One region of the Neobacillus sp. KR4-4 genome, then DNA from elsewhere that is predicted to be linked to it. Evidence: riboswitches for the same ligand, from Rfam matches in the RefSeq annotation. Region 1 holds a riboswitch; the other holds the start of a gene.
The links. A riboswitch is a leader RNA that binds a small molecule or an ion and turns the genes downstream of it on or off. The one in region 1 is predicted to bind glycine.

Region 1 (4,196 bases):
TTATTTGATTGACAAAGGAATATGTCTATGAGAATATAGCATTGTGAATACGCTTTCAATTTTTAGATAATTTAATATTTTACGATTGATTGTATTGGGAGAGAGTGACGAATGTCGCCGCCGACGGAGCAAGTTCCATAAAATCCTTGGAATTAATCTCTCAGGTAAAAAGAACCACTACATGACGTAGCTCTGGAGAGTGCATATTTCTGGATATGCCACCAAAGGGGATTCGCTTATATGCGAAACAAACTTTCAGGTAAAAGGACAGAGAAGGTGAAACATTGCCTTCTTCTGTCCTTTTTTTGTTGCAAAAATTAACAAAATAATTATTAATCACTACTAAACCCTACATTAGCAATAGCCATATAAAGTGAAGACCATCAAAAACACTTCTTAAATGGCTTTTTTATAACTTTTTTCTACTGATTAAGGAATTAACTCATTTTTAAAATAAGGAGGAGAAATAATTTTAATCGGATGGGACTGACCTTTTTCAAAATAAAAAAGTAGAGGGTGGGAATTCATATGCAGGAACAGAAATTGGATAGAGGCCTAAAAAATAGGCACGTACAACTAATCGCTATTGGAGGAGCAATCGGAACAGGATTATTTCTAGGTGCCGGAAAATCTATACATTTAGCTGGTCCATCAATATTATTTGCTTACTTAATTACAGGTGTCATTTGCTTTTTGATCATGCGGGCACTTGGGGAACTGCTCTTAACCAATTTGAACTATCATTCTTTTGTTGACTTTGTAAGAGACTATTTAGGTAATATGGCAGCTTTTATCACGGGATGGACCTACTGGTTTTGCTGGATATCTATTGCAATGGCAGACTTAACAGCAGTTGGTCTTTATACTCAATATTGGTTTCCCTCTGTACCACAGTGGATGCCAGGATTAATTGCGCTTGTCATCTTGCTAGGTATGAACCTCGCTACTGTCAAGCTTTTCGGCGAAATGGAATTCTGGTTCGCATTAATAAAAGTTATCGCGATACTGGCACTCATTGTCATCGGTGTGTTCATGATTATTAAAGGCTTTTCCACCAATGCAGGAGCATCCAGTTTCACGAACTTATGGAGCCATGACGGCTGGTTTCCAAATGGCATAAATGGGTTTATTCTTTCATTCCAGATGGTTGTGTTTGCGTTTGTTGGCATTGAACTGGTAGGACTTACAGCAGGTGAAACAGAAAACCCAGAAAAAGTAATTCCAAAGGCCATCAATAATATTCCTATTCGAGTTTTGATTTTCTACGTTGGAGCCCTTATTGTCATCATGAGTATTTATCCATGGAACGCGATAAATCCTGCGAAAAGCCCATTTGTTCAAGTCTTCGTGGCGGTTGGAATCGCTGCAGCTGCTGGTATTGTCAATTTTGTCGTTCTAACGTCCGCGGCTTCGGCATGTAACAGTGCCATCTTCAGTACAAGCCGGATGGTATACTCACTTGCCAGAGATAAAAATGCACCTGTACCATTTACAAAACTTACTTCCCGTAAAGTACCTTCAAATGCATTGCTCTTTTCAACTGTGGTCATTTTAATTGCCGTTGTGTTGAACTATGTTATGCCAGAAGGAGTATTTACCCTAATAACAAGTATTTCTACCGTATGTTTCATCTTTATTTGGGGTATTACAATTATCAGCCATTTGAAATACCGAAAAACAAGACCAGATCTAGCAAAAATAAACAAATTTAAATTGCCGTTTTATCCATTTTCTAATTACTTGATCCTAGCTTTTCTAGCATTTGTTCTGGTTGTGCTTGCACTTGCAGAAGATACTCGCGTGGCCTTGTTTGTAACTCCAGTTTGGTTTATTTTACTAATTGCCATCTATAAGATGCGGAATATGAAGGCAAACTATGCAGATCAAGTCAATCAGGAAAAGATAGCAGAAAATTAATACCTAACTCAAAAATGTCTTAGGATCCATTTTTGATACCGTTTTCAAAAAAAGCTTGACTTGGCTTCCAGTAACAATTATTCTGAAAATAATAAAAAAATAGAGCGGATGACGGTTGTGGGAGAGTGCAATTTTTACACGCCACCGAAGGAGCAAGTTCCAAAAAAAACCCTTGGAATTAATCTCTCAGGTAGATGGAACCACAGCGGGACGCAACTCTGGAGAGCGCATTAAAGTTATGCCACCAAAGGGGAATGTTCGTAACAGAACTAAACTCTCAGGTAAAAAGGACAGAGAAGGGAATATGAAGCTACATGCTTCCCCTTCTTCTGTCCTTTTTTGCGTGCAAAAAAGCAGATATTTGAAGCATAAAGGGGAGCCTGAAAAATATTTCAAGGAGGAGTTATCATGAGTTTACAACAGAATGATCAAACCATTTTTGAAGCGATTAAAAAGGAGCAGGATCGTCAGCATCAAACATTGGAGTTGATTGCATCGGAAAACTTCGTTAGCCAAGATGTCCTAGAAGCAATGGGAAGCGTGATGACCAATAAATATGCAGAAGGCTATCCAGGAAAGCGTTACTATGGCGGATGTGAATTTGTCGATGTGGCAGAACAAGCAGCAATTGATCGTTTAACAAAGCTGTTTGGTGCTAAATATGCAAACGTTCAACCTCACTCAGGTGCACAAGCTAACTTTGCTGTTTTTTTCGCACTTCTTCAGCCTGGCGATAAAATCATGGGAATGAACCTTTCACAAGGTGGACATTTAACGCATGGAAGTCCTGTTAGTGTTTCAGGAAAATGGTTTGAGGTTGTGTCTTATGGCGTCAAAGAAGACACTCATTTGATTGATTATGATGAGCTGGAGGAAATCGCGAAAAAAGAACAGCCAAAATTGATTATTGCAGGGGCAAGTGCTTACCCAAGAACAATTGATTTTGCACGCTTTAGACAAATTGCAGATCAAGTGGGTGCAAAATTCATGGTGGACATGGCGCATATTGCAGGACTCGTTGCTGCTGGTCTTCATCCATCGCCAGTTCCATACGCAGATGTTGTGACAAGCACCACGCATAAAACGTTGAGAGGACCTCGAGGCGGTATCGTTTTATCAAACGATGAAGGGATTATTAAAGCGATTAATAAATCTGTGTTCCCAGGAATTCAAGGCGGGCCCCTTATGCACATCATTGCAGCTAAAGCAGTTGCTTTCAATGAGGCTTTACAACCAAGCTTTAGGGATTATGCGAAACAAATCATTGATAATGCAGCAGCACTTGCGGATACGTTAAAGGAAGAAGGAGCAACCCTTGTCTCTGGAGGTACAGACAATCACATTGTTCTTTTAGATGTTCGCCCGTGGAACTTAACAGGAAAAGAAGCAGAGAAATTGTTAGAAGAAGCAGGAATTACTGTTAACAAAAACACGATTCCTTTTGACCCTGCAAGCCCATTTGTCACAAGTGGAATCCGTATGGGAACTGCTGCTTTAACAACTCGCGGAATGAAGCAGGATGATATGGAGAAGATCGGTAAAGTAATCGCTGCTGTTCTGAAGAATAAAGGTAATCTTGAAGTTCTTAAACAAGCAAAAGAAACGACTAAAAATATTTGTGGTAACTATCCACTATTTCAACAGTTAATTACTGTTTAAGAAGGAGACATTCCATGGAATTTCAAAGTTGCTTTGATATAATCGGCCCGATTATGGTTGGGCCCTCGAGTTCACATACAGCAGGTGTTGTGTCAATCGGAAAATTTATATTTGAACTATTAGGTCGTTGTCCAGAAGAGACAAAAATCGTATTTTACGATTCCTTTGCTGAAACGTACCAAGGACATGGAACAGATAAAGCGCTTATCGGCGGATTGCTTGGTATGAATACCGACGATTCACGAATAAAAAATTCGTTGGAGTGGGCAAAAGAGGAAGGTATGCAGTACCATTTCGAGTTTGAAGACAAATGTACTTTTTATAACCATCCCAATACAACGATTGTGACAGCCAAATGCAATAATCGGGCTGTAAAAGTTGGAGGGGTATCCCTTGGCGGAGGTTTATCCAAAATCTTTATGATTAACGGAAGAAAAGTGGATATTCGGTTAAGTTCAGGCGATGATTTTACGTCCCTTGCTAGTCATTTCCAACCAAACGAGAAAGTATTTATGGAGGCAATTTAATGGAAATTAAGTCCATGGAAGAACTGATTGAAGCTTGTGAAAGAGAACAAAAAACCATTGGTCAAATCATGTTGATGTTGGAAGCGAAAAAGT
Region 2 (4,196 bases), on a different contig from region 1:
TGGTACATCCATTTCTGGCAGACTATAACCGATGCGGCCTGGTGTGCTAAGTTCAAAAATGAGTGCCTGGTCTTGATTATGCATGGAAATCCCCCAATTCTTTCACTAGAGTATCAATTTCTTCCTTCGAGCGTTGTTCTGTTACAGCAATCAGCATATGGTTAACAAGATCTGGATAATCACGACCCAAATCATAGCCGCCAATAATTCCTTTTTGTAAAAGCTGTTGATTAATTTCTTTGACAGGTTTATTTAATTTTACAACGAATTCGTTGAATGAATGACCATCATATACCACTTCAAAGCCAGCTTCCTTAAATGCATTTTTTGCATAATGAGCCTTTTGTAAGTTGGCAGCCGCCATCTCACGTACACCCTTTTTACCTAAAGCTGTCATTGCCACAGATGCTGCAAGGGCATTTAATGCTTGGTTTGAACAAATATTTGATGTCGCCTTATCACGACGGATATGCTGTTCACGAGCTTGCAAGGTTAAAACAAACCCACGACGGCCTTGGTCATCTGTCGTCTGTCCAACAAGACGTCCAGGAACTTTTCTCATCAACTTAGTAGTAACTGCGAAATAGCCGCAATGAGGTCCGCCAAAAGCGGTTGGAATTCCAAATGGCTGGGCATCACCAATAACAATGTCAGCACCAAATTTACCTGGTGGTGTTAACACCCCAAGGGATAATGGATTGCTTGAAACTACAAACATGGACTTGTTTGCGTGGATAATTTCTTCCAGCTCTTTTAAAGGCTCGATTCGGCCAAAGAAGTTTGGATATTGGACAATAACAGCTGCAACATCCTCATTTACGAGCCCTTTTAATGCTTCTAGATCCGTAACTCCATCTTTCACAGGTACTTCGACCACATTGAGGTACTGACCCTTTGCATATGTTTTAAGAACATCGCGTGCTTCAGGATGTACGCCACTAGAGACTATAATTGTTTTTCTTTTTGTATGGCCCGCACTAAGCATTGCTGCTTCAGCAAGTGCTGTTCCGCCATCATACATAGAGGAATTGGCCACATCCATGCCAGTTAATTCACAAATCATCGTTTGAAATTCAAAGATTGCTTGAAGTTCACCTTGAGATATTTCTGGTTGATATGGTGTATAAGCTGTATAAAATTCTGATCTAGAAATAACATGGTCGACAATAACAGGCATGTAATGGTCATATACACCTGCACCAATAAAAGAAACATTTCTTTTTAGGTCAGCGTTCCTGCTAGCCATATTAAACAATTCTTTCATTAAGGTTGTTTCAGACTTAGCTGCTTTGATATTGTATTCACCCTTAAATCTTACTTTTTCAGGGATATCGCTAAACAGTTCATCAATAGAGGAAACACCAATTGCCTCGAGCATAGCATTCTTATCTTGTTCAGTCATAGGTAAATAGCGATGTTTCATAAAACTAACTCCCTTCTGTTATTTCTTTTCTCTTTTATAAAAAGGTGTTGGAACGACAGTAGCCTTTAAGCGTTTACCGCGAATCTCCACTTCAACAACGGATTCAAGGCCTGTAAATTCCGAATTAATTAGAGCAAGACCAATATTTTTCTTTAAAGTTGGTGATTGAGTGCCTGTTGTAACCTCACCAATTAACTGATCCCCACTATATACTGGGTACCCATGACGTGGAATCCCACGATCAATCATTTCAATTCCTACCAATTTTCTTGGTAAGCCCTTTTCCTTTTGTTGGATTAATGCTTCTTTCCCAATAAAATCAACTTCCTTGGATAATTTCACGGCAAAGCCAATCCCTGCTTCTAGTGGTGAAATTTCTGCAGAAAGTTCTTGGCCATAAAGTGCTAATACTGCTTCAAAACGCAGTGTATCGCGGGCACCTAATCCAACAGGAATTACTCCGTCTTCCTTACCTGCTGCTAAAATATCTTTCCAAAGATCAACTGCATCCTCTGCATCACAATATACTTCAAAACCATCTTCACCGGTATATCCTGTTCTTGATACTAAGGATTTTTTCCCATTAAGGATTACTTCTTGCTGGAATTTGAAAAAACCAATCCCACTCAAATCCGTATTCCCAGCGAGCTTTTGCAGTACTTTTTCTGCAAGTGGTCCTTGAAGGGCAAGCTGCGCTGTTTTTTCTGATAAGTTTTCTAAAGTAACATCTCCAGTTACATGGTCTTCAAGCCACTTATAATCTTTTTCAATATTTGATGCATTAACAACTAACAGGTAATGATTGTCCTCAATTTTATATACAAGCAGGTCATCGACAGTACCGCCATTTTCATAACACATGGCCGTGTACTGGGCACCGCCATTTTTAATTTTTGAAATGTCATTTGTCATCATTTTTTGTAAAAAATCCAAGCTATTCTTGCCTTTTACTTCCACTTCACCCATATGGGAAACATCAAATAATCCTGCACGTGTGCGAACAGCTTCATGCTCTTCTTTAATGCTGGAAAATTGAACTGGCAGCTCCCAACCACCGAAATCAATGGTTTTTCCTCCCCATTCCTTATACACATCAAAAAGCGGAGTTCGTTTTAATTCAGACATTCTTAATCCCCCTTCAATCTTTGGCACATACTATTCTTAGGATAACCATAAAAAAGGACAGAAACCTCCCATGAAAAATTAGGAAGGTCTCTGTCCTTGCACCTGAAAGTTTACCTTTAAAGGCTTTCCCCTTTGGTGGCTGTAAATGTCTAATCAGCACTCTCCAGAGCTGCGTCAAACAAGAGTTCTTTTGCCTGAGAGATTCACATTTCTGCTTGCTCCTTCGGCGCTACAAAGGTAGTCTCTCCCCTTGTTATCATTCGCATTATAATATTATCCAAATTGGTCATACTAATTATACTTATAAAATAAATTACTTTATTAAAATATTTAAAACATTCAAGACTATAATCATCCTACCATTAAAATAATACATTGGGCAATAATTTTATTTGAAAGAATAAAGCTGGAAATTGTAAAAAAGGAGTTGACACCATGTCGATCGAAATTGAATTTGATTCCTCTTGGAAGGATGATTTTTTACATAGAATCGATAACGATGGTCCATGGGGGAATTGGGAGCTTTTTAAACTAGCAATTGGAGTAGAAAAACATCTCGTTGTTCCTGATTTCAACGGTTTATTGGCACCAAGTCATTTATCTAATTTAACCCCGCTTCCACACCAGCTCGAAACAGCGAAACAAGTAATTGAAAATATGAACGGAAAAGCTATCCTTGCTGATGAAGTTGGGCTCGGAAAAACAATTGAAGCTGGATTAATTCTAAAAGAATATATGATACGCGGATTGGTGAAAAAGGTATTAATCCTTGTCCCTGCTTCTTTAGTTACACAGTGGTCGACCGAGCTAAATAGCAAATTTTTCATTCCTGCTATATCACAAAGAAAAAGCTATGTGTGGGAACAGTGCGATGTCGTCGTATCCTCGATTGATACAGCAAAACGTAATCCACATCGCGACATTATCTACCAACAAGACTATGATCTCATCATCATTGATGAAGCACATAAACTAAAAAATAACAAAACAAAAAACTACGAATTTGTTCAAAATCTGAAAAAGAAATTTTGTTTATTGTTGACGGCAACACCGATTCAGAACCGAGTCGAGGAAATTTTTAATCTGGTTTCGTTATTAAAACCAGGACATTTAGGGAGCGAAACGGCATTCTATGAAAAATACAAGCGTGATGCACGATCCTTAAATGATGATGAACATTTAAAAGAATTAGTAAACAAGGTCATGATTCGGAACAGGCGGGCAGATACAGGAATCGAATGGACAAAACGGCATGTTGAGACGATTCCAATTGAATGTACCCCTGAGGAGAAAGATCTTTACGAGTCAATTACAAACTTAAAAAGTGAAGGGAATTGGGTACAAACTAGTTCATTCTCAGTCATGACGTTGCAGCGTGAGGCATGCAGCAGCAGAGAGGCCGTTTTTTATACATTAAAGAATATGCTGCAAAAAAAGGAAAATCCAACTCCAGCTTTCGAAGAACAAATTCAATATTTAATGAAAAAGGTCGAAGCTGTTCAGAAAAATTCCAAAGCGGAAAAAGCATTAGAGTTAATTCAAAAGGTAAATGATAAAGTGATTATTTTCACAGAATATCGAGCCACTCAAATGTACTTACAATGGTATTTAAAACAGCATGGAATAACATCTGTCCCTTTTCGCGGCG

Region 2: linked by a shared signal. The riboswitch ahead of gcvT (glycine cleavage system aminomethyltransferase GcvT) and the one ahead of glyA (serine hydroxymethyltransferase) in region 1 are both predicted to bind glycine.

What each region holds. Positions count from the first base shown of each region.
Region 1 covers NZ_JBHHJU010000014.1:37,035-41,230, forward strand. Annotated here, with positions in the region: glycine riboswitch at 86-187, shown strand; gene ACE198_RS15425 (amino acid permease) at 529-1,917, shown strand; glycine riboswitch at 2,126-2,221, shown strand; gene glyA (serine hydroxymethyltransferase) at 2,326-3,576, shown strand; gene ACE198_RS15435 (serine dehydratase beta chain) at 3,591-4,103, shown strand; gene sdaAA (L-serine ammonia-lyase, iron-sulfur-dependent, subunit alpha) at 4,103-4,196, shown strand, end outside.
Region 2 covers NZ_JBHHJU010000009.1:49,167-53,362, reverse strand. Annotated here, with positions in the region: gene gcvPB (aminomethyl-transferring glycine dehydrogenase subunit GcvPB) at 1-84, opposite strand, end outside; gene gcvPA (aminomethyl-transferring glycine dehydrogenase subunit GcvPA) at 77-1,423, opposite strand; gene gcvT (glycine cleavage system aminomethyltransferase GcvT) at 1,442-2,548, opposite strand; glycine riboswitch at 2,721-2,808, opposite strand; gene ACE198_RS11315 (DEAD/DEAH box helicase) at 2,984-4,196, shown strand, end outside.